4 regions of the Actinomadura sp. NTSP31 genome follow, and region 2 is predicted to be linked to each of the others. Evidence: riboswitches for the same ligand, from Rfam matches in the RefSeq annotation. Region 2 holds a riboswitch; each other region holds the start of a gene.
The links. A riboswitch is a leader RNA that binds a small molecule or an ion and turns the genes downstream of it on or off. The one in region 2 is predicted to bind cobalamin.
Positions count from the first base shown of each region.

Region 1 (3,172 bases), on a different contig from region 2:
GGACGGCCCCGCGATCGTCGCGTTCGACGTCCTGCTGACGCGGCTGCTCGACTCGGCGTACCGGCGGCCGCTCTGGAACGCCGCCTACCTGATCGAGGGCGGCTGCGGCGACGACGGCTTCATGGACTTCCGCGCCGGGCTCGCGTTGCTGGGGCGCGAGGTGTTCACCCGGGCGGTCGGCGATCCCGACTCTCTGGCCGGCGTGTCCACGGTGGTGCGCATGGGCCGGGAGGGCCGTGGCTGGATCGGCGCGGAGGGCCTCCACTACGCCGCCAAAGAGGCGTACGAGCGCGCTCTGGGCGAGACGGCGTCGTTCGACGCGGCGTTCGAGCGGGCCCTGGACGCGATGCGGCGGCCCGAGCGCCCGGCGGGCGAGGGCTGGGACGTCGAGGACGACGCCGAGACCCGGCTGCGGCTCCCCCGCCTCGCCGCCCTCTTCCGCTGAGCGGGGCCTCAACTAACAGTAGCTTGACAGCTAATGGAATTAGCTTTAGCTTGTAGCTAACGCCATTAGCCGAGCAGGAGGGCCGCAGGCCATGAGCAGCGTCACCGTCCCGACCGTCCGCAAGCACTCCGTCCCGCTCATCGCCCGCCGCGCCGCCTGGGCGGCGAACGCGCTGTTCTGGAGCGCGTTCGCCGTTCTCGAAGGCGTCAACCACGGCTGGCTCGCGGCGCTGGTCGCGGTGGCGTTCTTCATCGCGCCCGACCTGACGTTCCTGGCCGGGGCGCGCGACGCGCACACCGTCGAACGCGGGCAGCTTCCGGCGCGCGCCGTCCCCTACTACAACACCGCGCACCGCGCGCTGATCCCCCTCGCGCTGATGGCGCTCTACACCGTCGCGCCGATCACGTGGGCCCCGATCTTCGCCGGTCTCTGCGGCTGGCTCGCGCACATCTCGATCGACCGCGCCGTCGGCTACGGCCTGCGCACCAAGGACGGCTTCCAGCGCCGCTGACCGGGCTCCCCACCGGTATGATCTTCGCGGCATGAACTGACGCGAGGTGCCCCTCGGGGAGAATCGGGAAGCCGGTGCGAATCCGGCACGGGCCCGCCGCGGTGACCGGGGAGCTGCCGCCCACGCGCGCGAGCGCGGCCACTGGCCGCCAGGCCGGGAAGGCGGGCGGACGGGCGTCGATCCGGGAGTCCGAAGACCGGCCTCGCTCCGACGGCCGCCGTCCCGGCGGCCCGACCGCAGCGGGAGCCTGCCCATGAACCTCTACGACGTCATCCACCGCCGCCGCGACGTGCGCGGCGAGTTCACCGGGGCGCCGATCCCGGCGGACGTCCTCGACCGGGTCCTCACGGCGGCGCATGCCGCCCCCAGTGTCGGCCTCTCACAGCCCTGGGACTTCGTCGTCGTCCGCGACCCGGACGTCCGGCGCGCCTTCCACGACCACGTCCAGTCCGAGCGCGACGCCTTCGCCGCCGACCTCACCGGCGACGCCGCCGAACGCTTCGCCCGCATCAAGATCGACGGGGTGCTCGAATCGAGCCTGTCGGTCGTGGTCACCTACGACGCCGAGCGCGGCGGTCCGGCGGTGCTCGGACGGCACGCGATCGCCGACGCGGGCCTGTACTCGGTGTGCCTGGCCATCCAGAACCTCTGGCTGGCGGCCACGGCCGAGGGCCTGGGCGTCGGCTGGGTGTCGTTCTACCGGGAGCCGCACCTGCGCAACCTCCTCGGCATACCGGAAGGCATCCGGCCTGTCGCCTGGTTGTGCCTGGGCCCGGTCACGCACCTGGAGACCGTCCCCGATCTCGAACGGCACGGCTGGCGCCGGCGCCGTCCCCTGGACGCCGCCCTCCACCACGACCGCTGGTGAACGCGGCATCCGAATAGTCGGCCCCGGACAGTAAGGTCGCCGCCATGGGCGAAGTACGGGTGGTGCTGATCGGAGGGACGTCCAACACCGGAAAGTCGACCATCGCGGCCGCCGTGGCGGACGAGCTCGGATTCGAGCACAGGTCGACGGACTACCTGGCGCGCCACCCCGGACGGCCCTGGCGGACCCCGGAGCGCGAGGTCCCACCGCACGTCGCCGACCATTACGCGACGCTCACGACCGATGAGCTGATCAGGTCCGTCCTCGACCATTACGAAAGGCTGTGGCCCCGCATCGCGGAGATCGTCACGGATCACGCGGCGGGGCCCGGCCGCGGACTCGTCCTGGAGGGGTCGGCGCTCTGGCCGGCGCGCGTCGCGGAACTGGCCGTCCCGCACACGGCCGCCGTGTGGTTCACCGCCGACCCCGCCGTCTTGCGCGCCCGCGTACACGCATTGGGCCACTACGCGGAGGCCACACCCGAGGAACGACACTTGATGGACCGGTTCCTCGCCCGTACCGAGCGCTACCAGACGCTCATGCTGGACGCCGTCGACAGGCTGGGACTCGCTCGCATCGACACGGGAACCGGCCGGTCCGTACCGGAGCTGGCCGGCACGGTGCTCACGACCGTCCACGCACAGGACGCCGTCGGACGCTCGCCCGCCGCCCCCTGACCGGCCGCCGCGAGAAGGGACGGGGCGGTTCCGGGCAATCAAGGACGTGACCACCCTCCACGCCGCCAGAAGGGTCCCCCATGGCCACTCCCCCAGCACCGCGGGACCAGCCGTGACGGGCGCCCCCTCTGAGACGAGCAGATCCGCCGACCCGGAGCCGTCCGACGCCGACGTCATCACCGCGGCGCGGCGGAACCCCGAACGGTTCGCGGACCTCTTCGACCGGCACTACGCGCAGATCCACCGCTACGTGGACCGGCGGCTCGGCGCGGACGCCGCGGACGACATCGCGGCCGAGACCTTCCTGATCGCCTTCCGGCGCCGCGCGGCGTTCGACACGGCGCACGCGTCGGCGCGGCCCTGGCTTTACGGCATCGCGACCCGGTTGATCAGCCGTCACCGCCGCGACGAGCTGCGCCGCTACCGGGCGATGGCGCGGCTGCACACCGCCGACGCCGTGGAGAGCCACGAGAGCAGCGTGACCTCGGCGGTGGCGGCAGCGAGCCTCGGCCTGAGCCCGGCCCTGGCCGGGCTGCGGCACGGCGACCGCGACGTCCTGCTCCTGGTGGCGCTGGCCGACCTCAGCTATCCGGAGGTCGCCGAGGCCCTCGGGATCGCCTACGGCACGGTCTGCTCGCGGCTGAGCCGCGCCCGCCGGCAGGTCCGCGCGG
Region 1 is NZ_JBGNUT010000006.1:141,108-144,279, reverse strand. It holds gene ACA514_RS12540 (DUF4240 domain-containing protein) at 1-445, shown strand, start outside; gene ACA514_RS12535 (DUF4260 family protein) at 537-956, shown strand; cobalamin riboswitch at 984-1,176, shown strand; gene bluB (5,6-dimethylbenzimidazole synthase) at 1,210-1,824, shown strand; gene ACA514_RS12525 (hypothetical protein) at 1,869-2,501, shown strand; gene ACA514_RS12520 (RNA polymerase sigma factor) at 2,614-3,172, shown strand, end outside.
Region 1: another riboswitch for cobalamin. It lies ahead of bluB (5,6-dimethylbenzimidazole synthase); the one in region 2 lies ahead of cobN (cobaltochelatase subunit CobN).

Region 2 (3,172 bases):
GAGGTCGTGGTCGAGGCGGGCGGCCTGGATCAGCGTCCAGATCTGCGCGCGGATCGCGGGCAGCTTCGCCGGGTCGAGTGCCGCGATGTTCGCGTGCTCGTCCAGCAACTGCTCCAGCCGCGCGATGTCGCCGTAGCTCTCGGCCCGCGCCATCGGCGGGATCAGGTGGTCCACCAGCGTGGCGTGCGCGCGGCGCTTGGCCTGCGTGCCCTCGCCCGGGTCGTTGACCAGGAACGGATAGACGAGGGGCAGGTCGCCGATCGCCGCGTCCGGCCCGCAGGACGCCGACATCCCGGCGGACTTGCCGGGCAGCCACTCCAGGTTCCCGTGCTTGCCGACGTGGACGACGGCGTCCGCGCCGAACTCGTCCGCGATCCACCGGTACGCCGCCAGGTAGTGGTGGCTGGGCAGAAGGTCCGGGTCGTGGTAGATCGCGACGGGGTTCTCGCCGAACCCGCGCGGCGGCTGCACCATCACGACGACGTTCCCCGACCGCAGCGCGGCGAGGACGATCTCGCCGTCCGGGTCGCGCGAGTCGTCCACGAACAGCTCGCCGGGCGGCGGCCCCCAGTGCCGCTCGATGCTTTCGCGCAGATCCGCCGGAAGCGTCGCGTACCAGGCCTTGTACCGCGCGGCCGGAATGCGGACGGGATTGCCGGTGAGCTGCGCCTCGGTCAGCCAGTCGGGGTCCTGGCCGCCCGCCGCGATGAGCGCGTGCATGAGCGCGTCGCCCCCGGCGGGCAGCCGGTCGCCGACGTCGTAGCCGTGGTCGCGCATCTCGGCGAGCAGCTTCACGACGCTGGCCGGGGTGTCGAGCCCGACCGCGTTGCCGATCCGCGCGTGCTTGGTCGGGTACGCCGACAGCATCAGCGCGACCCGCTTGTCCTTCGCCGGGACGTGCCGCAGCCGTCCGTGCCGGACGGCGATCCCGGCGACCCGCGCGGCGCGCTCCGGGTCGGCGACGTAGACGCTCAGGCCGTCCTCGTCGGTCTCCTTGAACGAGAACGGCACCGTGATGATCCGGCCGTCGAACTCCGGCACCGCGACCTGCGTCGCGGTGTCCAGCGGGGACAGGCCGTCGTCGTTGGCCTCCCACGCGGCGCGCTCGCTGGTCAGACACAGGCCCTGCAGGATCGGGACGTCCAACTCCGCGAGCGCGCCGACGTCCCACGCCTCGTCGTCGCCGCCCGCACCCGCGAACGCCGGCTTCGTGCCGCCCGCCGCGAGCACGGTGACGACCAGCGCGTCCGCCCGTCCGAGCGTTTCGAGGAGCTCCTGCTCGGCGGTGCGCAGCGACGCGCAGAAGACGGGAAGCGCCCGCCCGCCCTTCGCCTCGACCGCCTCGCACAGCGCCTCGACGAACGCGGTGTTCCCGGCGAGGTGGTGCGCCCGGTAGTACAGGACGCCCACGACCGGGCCGTCACCCGGCTTGCTCTCGCGCTCCAGCACGCCCCAGGTCGGCGTGGGCGCCGGGGGAGCGAACCCGAATCCGGTGAGCAGCACCGTGTCGGACAGGAAGTTGAACAGCTCGGCGAGGTTGCCGGGCCCGCCGTGCGCCAGGTACGCGTGCGCCTCCGCGCTCACCCCGGCCGGGACGGTCGACAGCTCCATCAGCTCGGCGTCCGGCGCCTGCTCGCCGCTGAGCACCACCACCGGGCGCGGGCCGGCGAGCAGCGCGTCCAGCCCGTCCTCCCACGCGCGGCGGCCGCCGAGCAGCCGCACGACCACCAGGTCGGTGCCGTCCACCAGCGCGGGCAGGTCGTCCACGGACGTGCGGGCCGGATTGGCGAGCCGGAAACCGGCGCCGCTCGCACGCGCACTGAGCAGATCGGTGTCCGAAGTGGACAGCAGCAGGATCACGCGGATCGGGTCCTCACCCGGGGTCCTCGCCCCGAATCGCAGGTCGCAGCGCCGTACGACGGCTCGTACGGCGGCGGCACGGAGTCTCCTGGCTCCCGGATCGGCGCTCGCCCCGGCCTTCCCGCTCGCGCGGTGGCCTTCGGTGGGGTCCGCTCCCCGGTGACAGTGGCGGGACCGCGCCGGATTCGCACCGGCTTCCTCCCTTGCCGCCGCCCACACCCTAACCCGATCGGCGCGAACCCCGCGCGCCGGGCGCCCCCGGCCGCGATGATCGTCGGATGCCCGACGAACCGAACCCCCGGCCGGACGAGGACGCCCCCGCCCCCGCACGGCGGGCGCGCCGACCGAGCGTGCCGGCCGTGCTGTCGGTGGCGGCGGCCGTCGCGGCGATCGTCGCGGTCGTCTCCGGAGCGAGGCTGTTCACGGACGCCCCCGCCGACGACCCGGACGGCCGCCCCTGGGCGGGCGGGAAGCCGCGGCACGAGTACCGGCAGCCCCGGTTCTCCGTGGAGGCGGGGAGGAGCGAGACGCAGCCGTGGGTCAGAGTGCTGGCGCTGCGGAGCCGCGGGCAGCCGAAGCCGGCCGACACGGTCCGGGCGCCGTCGGGCGCCGGACCTGCCCAGGCGATCGTCGAGGCGCCGCACAACACGTTCGTCGTCGCGGCCGTGCAGGCGAAAAGGTGCGAGACGCGCCTGTACTGGTTCCGCCTCACCGGCGACGGGCACGTGACCGGGCTCCACCCGGTCACCGGCGGGGCGTTCCCCGGCATCGTCGGCGGGCCGGCGGTCAGCCCGGACGGGAACCGCCTCGCCTTCGCGTCCGCGCCGTGCGCCGGAAACGACGGCGAGGCGTCCGGCGGAGGCGCGGTTCCGCGGCTTCGGCCGGCGCCGCCCGCCCTGTCTGTCCTCGACATCACCACCGGACGGCGGCGCACGTGGACCACCACGGGGACGGCCGCTCTCGGTGAGATCGTCTGGGCCGCCGACGGCCGCACCCTCGGCTACACCCTCGCGGACGTCGCGGGCGGAGGCCTCGGACCGGTCACCGTCCACGCGCTCGACACCGTCGCGGGCGGAACCGATCTGCGCGCCGGACGCGTCCTGTTCCGCCAGACCGCTGAGGTCGGGAAGGTCGGCACGGCCATCATGAGTGCGGACGGCAGGTCGGGCCACGGCACCGGTGAGCGAGCGCAGCCTCCGGCCACCGTCCTGTTCTCCTTCGAGGAAGGCCGGATCAAGATCGGCAGCACCATCCCGCACCGGGACGGCAGGGGCGTCGGCGTCATGGTCAGCACCGGCGAAGGGCCGCGGTA
Region 2 is NZ_JBGNUT010000001.1:374,603-377,774, reverse strand. It holds gene cobN (cobaltochelatase subunit CobN) at 1-1,860, opposite strand, end outside; cobalamin riboswitch at 1,942-2,061, opposite strand; gene ACA514_RS01610 (hypothetical protein) at 2,139-3,172, shown strand, end outside.

Region 3 (3,172 bases), on a different contig from region 2:
CACCGGTGAACGGCGTGTCGCGGCGTCCATCCTGTTCCAGGGCCTCGCGTCGCGGCTGTTTTCGCCGGTCGTCGCGGCGGCGGTGCACGGGGTCGTCCCCGACCTGTCCGGCCTGCACTGGCGATGGGCGCCGGGCGCGCCCATCGCCCTCTGGCTCGCCGACCCTCGCGGGTGGCGCGCCGACGGCCCGGCCGAGGCCGCCGAGCTCGTCCACGACGCGGTCGTCACCGGCCAGTTGGAGCCGCTGCGCGCCACGATGCGGGCCGTCTCCCGCCTCGCGGACGGCCTGCTCTGGGGGAACGCGGCCTCCGCTCTCGTCGGCGGCCTGAACGTCGGCCCGCGCGACCCCTTCCGCGGCGCCCTCGTCCGCGAACTGCTGGCCCGGCCCCCGCTCGCGGGAGCGGGGGCGTTCGGCCCGCGCGGATTCGTCCGCCGCAACTGCTGCCTGTACTACCGCGTCCCGCCCGGCGGGGAGCTGTGCGGGGACTGCGGCCTCCGCCGGGCGCCCGGTCGCGCCCGTTAGACGGAGGCGAGGGATCGGCGGCGGGCGCCCGCCCGTTCCGTCAGGTAGCCGAACAGCAGCCCGATCGCGGCCCACAGGACGAGCTGGACGCCCAGGGAGGCGATCCGGAAGTTCCACAGGACCGTCGCGGGGAAGTGCTCCGGGATCGCGTCGGGCTCCGGCGTGAGCCGGTACACGACCGCCAGCAGGACGGCGTAGCCGACCGCGGTCACCGTGGCCGCGTTCCATGCGCCGAGCCGGGGGACGAGGCGGCGGCACACGATCACCGCCGCGGTCGTCGCCAGCACCCCCAGCGCCATCATGCAGAAGTACAGCGCCGTCCGGCCGCCGATGGTGGTCGGGTTGCCGACCGCCGGGGGCGTCGCCGGGTACTTCAGGAACGGCACCAGCTCGATCGCCACGAACCCGGCGAGGGCGACCAGGGCGGCGGTGGCGCGGGCGCCGAGCCGTCCGAGCCGCCCGGACGCGAAGGCGAACGCGATCGAGAACAGCCCGCCGAGCGCCACCCCGTACACGGCCATCGCGGTGATCAGGCCGGCGGTCTTCTGGACGCCGCGGCCGACGACCTCCGGTTCGTGCCCGGCGTGCCCGGCGTGCGCCCTCGCCTCCTCGAAGGCGATGGCGTGCCCGACCTGCGGTTCCCCGTACAGCCAGGCGACGACCAGCGCGAGGGCGGCAGCGGCCAGGCCCGCGAGCATCCCGCGGACCAGCAGTGTTCTCATCATCGGCTCGTGAATCCCCCGGGCCTAGTGGCAGGGGAAGCCGAGCAGGTGCCGGCCGTCGTGGGTGAACTCGTGCACCCAGGTGCCGCCGAAGAGCGACGTCGCGCCCTGTTCGGCGCCGACGAAGTAGATCAGGACCGCGGCCAGCACCACGGCGAGCACCGCCCACGGGACGATGTCGCGGATCGGCAGGCGCAGCGGCGCGGGGGACGGCTCTGCCTGCGGGGACGCGGCGGACGGTACGGCGGACTCGGCCATGTCGGGTTCTCCTCACGGGGTGCACTCGCCCCGGTTGCGGGAGGACGACGGGTCAGTGTCCTGACTCCCAGATCGCCGTCTCCCTCCGACCTTCCCGCCGGCGTGCGCCGGCCGTGGTCGTCGAGCGGGGGAGACTCCCTGGTCACAGTGGCGGGACCGTCCTGGATTCGCACCAGGTTCCTGCGCACCGTCGCCTCGATGTGAACTTGTCGAGGAGAGCGTCTCCTCTCCCCTCCGGCCCGTCAACCCCGCGAAGAGTGACAAAGGTGACGCCCGGGCCGCCGGCGGCGAGACCCGCGTACCGGGATATGAGACGAAAGCCCAAGCAGTGAGACGTTTGCAGTACAGTACGCGCATGGCTTCCCGCAGCATTCGTCTGGCCGTCATCCCCGGTGACGGGATCGGCCCCGAGGTGGTCGCCGAGGGACTGAAGGTCCTCGAGGCCGTCGCCCCGTCCAGCGACCTCGCGTTCGAGCAGACCTCCTACGACCTGGGCGCCGCCCGCTGGCACCGGACCGGGGAGACGCTGCCCGACTCGGTGCTCGAGGAGCTGCGCGGCCAGGACGTCATCCTGCTGGGCGCGGTCGGCGACCCGAGCGTGCCGAGCGGGACGCTGGAGCGCGGGCTGCTGCTGCGGACCCGCTTCGAGCTCGACCACTACGTCAACCTCCGCCCGGTGAAGCTGTTCCCGGGCGTGACGACCCCCCTCGCCGGCGTCACGCCGGACGACATCGACATGGTCGTCGTCCGCGAGGGCACCGAGGGCCCGTACACCGGCGTCGGCGGCGTCCTGCGCAAGGGCACCCCGCACGAGGTCGCCACACAGGAGAGCGTCAACACCGCCTTCGGCGTCGAGCGGGTCGTCCGATACGCGTTCGAGGTCGCGGCCTCGCGCCCCCGCAAGAAGCTCACGCTGGTCCACAAGGACAACGTCCTCACCTTCGCCGGTGATCTCTACCAGCGCACGCTGAAGCGGGTTGGCGCGGAGTACCCGCAGGTCAGCACCGACTACTGCCACGTCGACGCGGCCACCATGTTCTTCGTCGGCCAGCCGCAGCGCTTCGACGTCGTGGTCACCGACAACCTGTTCGGCGACATCATCACCGACATCGGCGCCGCGATCGCCGGCGGCATCGGGCTCGCCGCGTCCGGCAACGTCAACCCCGACCGGACGGCGCCGTCGATGTTCGAGCCGGTGCACGGCAGCGCGCCCGACATCGCGGGGCAGGGCAAGGCCGACCCGACCGCCACGATCCTGTCGGTCGCGATGCTGCTCGACCACATCGGCGCGGGCGAGGCCGCCCGCCGCGTCGAGCAGGCCGTCTCCGACGACCTGGCCGAGCGCGGCGCGCTCGGGACGCGGTCGACCGCCCAGATCGGCGACGCGATCGCCAAGCGAGTATCGGGCTGAGGGCGCGCCTCTCCGGCTACGAGCAGGGACACTCCGGGCGCGCCTCGCGGCGCGCCCGGTTTTCCGTATGCGCCGCGTGCGAGGAGTGGGGGCAAAGAACGAAGTACGACAATAGGGACTAAGGACGCCGCAGCGGCAAGGGAGCCGCACCGGCGATCGGGAGAGGACGAACGGCGATGAGCGACACCCTGGACTTCGAGACCACGCTGACCGAGCGGCCCGCGACGGCCGCCGAGCGCGAGCGCGTCCTGGCCGATC
Region 3 is NZ_JBGNUT010000065.1:4,277-7,448, reverse strand. It holds gene ACA514_RS48165 ((2Fe-2S)-binding protein) at 1-523, shown strand, start outside; gene ACA514_RS48160 (CbtA family protein) at 520-1,248, opposite strand; gene ACA514_RS48155 (CbtB-domain containing protein) at 1,270-1,503, opposite strand; cobalamin riboswitch at 1,536-1,728, opposite strand; gene ACA514_RS48150 (3-isopropylmalate dehydrogenase) at 1,859-2,914, shown strand; gene ACA514_RS48145 (branched-chain amino acid aminotransferase) at 3,091-3,172, shown strand, end outside.
Region 3: another riboswitch for cobalamin. It lies ahead of ACA514_RS48155 (CbtB-domain containing protein); the one in region 2 lies ahead of cobN (cobaltochelatase subunit CobN).

Region 4 (3,172 bases), on a different contig from region 2:
AGCTCGCGTCGGCCTTGGCGGCGGGCTTCGACTGCGCGGTGAGGCCGGCGGTCGCGGTGCCGGTGGCGCCCTTCGGGGTGAGCTTCAGCGTGGGCGCCGGGTGCTCGGGCTCGTTCGAGCCGTCGCCCGGGTCCTGCTCCCACTTGACGACCTCGCCGTTGGAGTAGGTCTGGTCGGCCTTGAAGGTCATCGTGTCGGTGTCGGCCGGCAGCGGGCCGAGCGAGACGTCGAACTCCTCGAACTGGCCGGGCTCGATCTTCCCGCCGGACCAGGTGATCTGCGTGACGGCCTTGGTCAGCTCGCCGCCCTCGGTCTTGACCGGCGCCGGGAGCTTGGACTCCACGACCTTCGCCGTCCAGCCCGGGACGGGACGGACCGACACCGACGAGACCGGGTGGTCGGCGGGCAGGTTCACGACGAGCTTGGTGGTGTCGGCGTTGTCCTCCTCGTTCGGCACCCGGAACGAGATCTTGGCGTAGGAGCCCTGCTCGGCGGTCTTGGGGTTGACGGTGACGTGCGCGGACGCGGCGGTGGCGAGCGCGATGACGCCGAGGCCGGCCAGCGAGGCGACCGCGCCCAGCCGGCGGGCGTGGGAGAGGGAGGTCAAGACGGAACTCCGTTCGAGTCGTACGGATCGGGCCGGACACGCCGGGTTCGGCGTCCGGTGACGTACGGCGCTCCGCTCAGAGGTGAGCGAGCGCCCTCGAACGCGGCGGGGGTCCCCGCCGGACGACCTGGTGCCGGAGCGCACGTCCCGTGGCCATGGCACCGGCCGCCACCGGCACCACCGGGGTACGGACCGGACGCTCCGCGGGTTCGATGAGCAGCAGCGCGAGCAGCAGCCGGATCGGGCGGTCGGCGGCGGACGCCAGGCGCCGCGCGAGCGACCACGCGGCCCGCTCGCCGCGCCGCAGCCACCACGCCGCGACCACGGCGGCCGCGCAGTGCGCGAGCGTCATCGACGTGCCGGGGCCGTGCACCGGCATCGCCGCGCCGTGCCCGGCCTGGACGGCGGCCTCGCAGTGGCGCATGCCGTCGGTCGCGCCCGAGAACAGCGCGTGCAGCGCGAACTGCCCGCCGAGCAGCCCGCCCGTGATCGTCGGGAGGGACCGCTCGTGGCCCGCGAGCGCCAGCGTGACCGCCAGCACCGCGCCGAACCCGGCGAGCACCGCCCAGCCCGGTACCGGCTCGTGCGACGCCAGGGCATGGCCGAGGGTCGCCAACGACACGCAGACGGTCGCGAAGACGACCGCGCGCGCGGTGCGGAAGACCGGCTGCCGGGGACGCGGGGACATGACGGGGACATCGTCCCACCTCCGTCCGGCCGGCCGCATCCGACCCCGGAAACCGGCCCCGACGCGCCCTACATGTTGGGGTTGCGCAATGAGGATCAACAAGATGTAGGGTTCAACCCCGTGCTGGTTCGCCCCCGCCGCTCGCGGCGGGGGCGTCGCAAGAGGGAACCCGGTGAAAGTCCGGGACTGCCCCGCAGCGGTGAGCGGGAACGACCGCCGTCACAGGCACTGAACCGGGCGACCGGATCGGGAAGCGACGGCCAGTAGGTCGCGTCTCCGGCAGGAGGCGCGGGCGCCCGCGAGTCCGAAGACCTGCCATGCACGCCGTACGTCCGAGGCTTCGCGGGTGAGCCGGGGGACGGTGCGCGGCAGCATGCCGTCGCGCCCGTTCGCACGCCCTCGCGAGGCCGGCTCACGAGGGAGAGAACGTGACAGTCACCATGCGGGCTCCGGCGGAGGCGGCCACCACCGGGGGGATCGCCGCCGAGGTCGCGGCGGCCTGCGCCGGCATCGAGGGGACCGCGCCGGAACGGGTGCTCGGCGCGGTCCGGGGCGGCGCGGGCGCGAGCGCCGCCGGCCTGCGGGACCTGGCGACCCGGGAGGCCGCCGCGCTCGTCGCGGTGGAGCCGGGGTACTCCCGGGTCGCCGCGCGGCTGCTGGCCGCCGGTATCCGCGACGAGGCCGCCGAAGCCGGGGTCCGGACGTTCGCCGGGTCCGTCGCCGCCGCGCACGCCGAGGGCCTGCTGGCCGACGGCCCCGCCGCGTTCGTCGCCGCCAACGCCGCGGCCCTGGACGCCCTGATCGACGAGGACGCGGACGACCGGTTCGGGTACTTCGGCCTCCGCACCCTCTACGACCGCTACCTGCTGCGGCATCCGCGCACGCGGCTCGTCCTGGAGCGCCCGCAGCACTTCTTCCTGCGGGTCGCCGTGGGCCTGTCCGAGAATGTGGACGAGGCGGCGGAGCTGTACGGGCTGCTCAGCACGCTGTCGTACCTGCCCAGCTCGCCGACGCTGTTCAACTCCGCGGCCCGCCGCCCGCAGCTGTCGTCCTGCTTCCTGCTGGACTCGCCGCGCGACGAGCTGGAGGCGATCTACGAGCGGTACGGGCAGGTCGCGCGGCTCAGCAAGTACGCGGGCGGGATCGGGATCTCCTGGACGCGGGTCCGCTCGCGCGGATCGCTGATCCGGGGGACGAACGGGCACTCCAACGGGATCGTCCCGTGGCTGCGCACGCTCGACGCGTCCGTCGCCGCCGTCAACCAGGGCGGCCGCCGCAAGGGCGCCGCGTGCGTGTACCTGGAGCCGTGGCACGCCGACGTCGAGGAGTTCCTCGAACTGCGCGACAACACCGGCGAGGACGCGCGCCGCACCCACAACCTGAACCTGGCGAACTGGATCCCGGACGAGTTCATGCGCCGCGTCGAGGCCGACGGGACATGGTCGCTGTTCGACCCGAAGGAGGTCCCGGAGCTGACGGACCTGTGGGGCGACGCCTTCGACGCCGCGTACCGGGCGGCCGAAAAGGAGGGCCGGTACGTCCGGCAGGTCCCGGCCCGCAAGCTGTACGGGCGGATGCTGCGCACGTTGGCGGAGACCGGCAACGGGTGGATGACCTTCAAGGACGCCGCGAACCGGGCCTGCAACCAGACCGCCGAGCCGGGCCGGACCGTCCACCTGTCCAACCTGTGCACGGAGATCCTGGAGGTCACGGGCGACAGCGAGGCGGCCGTGTGCAACCTCGGGTCGGTGAACCTGGCCGCGCACGTCTCGCCGTCCGGGATGGACTGGGACCGGCTCCGCGCGACCGTCCGCACCGCCGTCCGGTTCCTGGACCGCACGATCGACCGCGGCTTCTATCCGACGCCCGAAGCGGAA
Region 4 is NZ_JBGNUT010000022.1:105,952-109,123, forward strand. It holds gene ACA514_RS31890 (YcnI family protein) at 1-607, opposite strand, end outside; gene ACA514_RS31895 (hypothetical protein) at 684-1,295, opposite strand; cobalamin riboswitch at 1,403-1,630, shown strand; gene ACA514_RS31900 (ribonucleoside-diphosphate reductase subunit alpha) at 1,724-3,172, shown strand, end outside.
Region 4: another riboswitch for cobalamin. It lies ahead of ACA514_RS31900 (ribonucleoside-diphosphate reductase subunit alpha); the one in region 2 lies ahead of cobN (cobaltochelatase subunit CobN).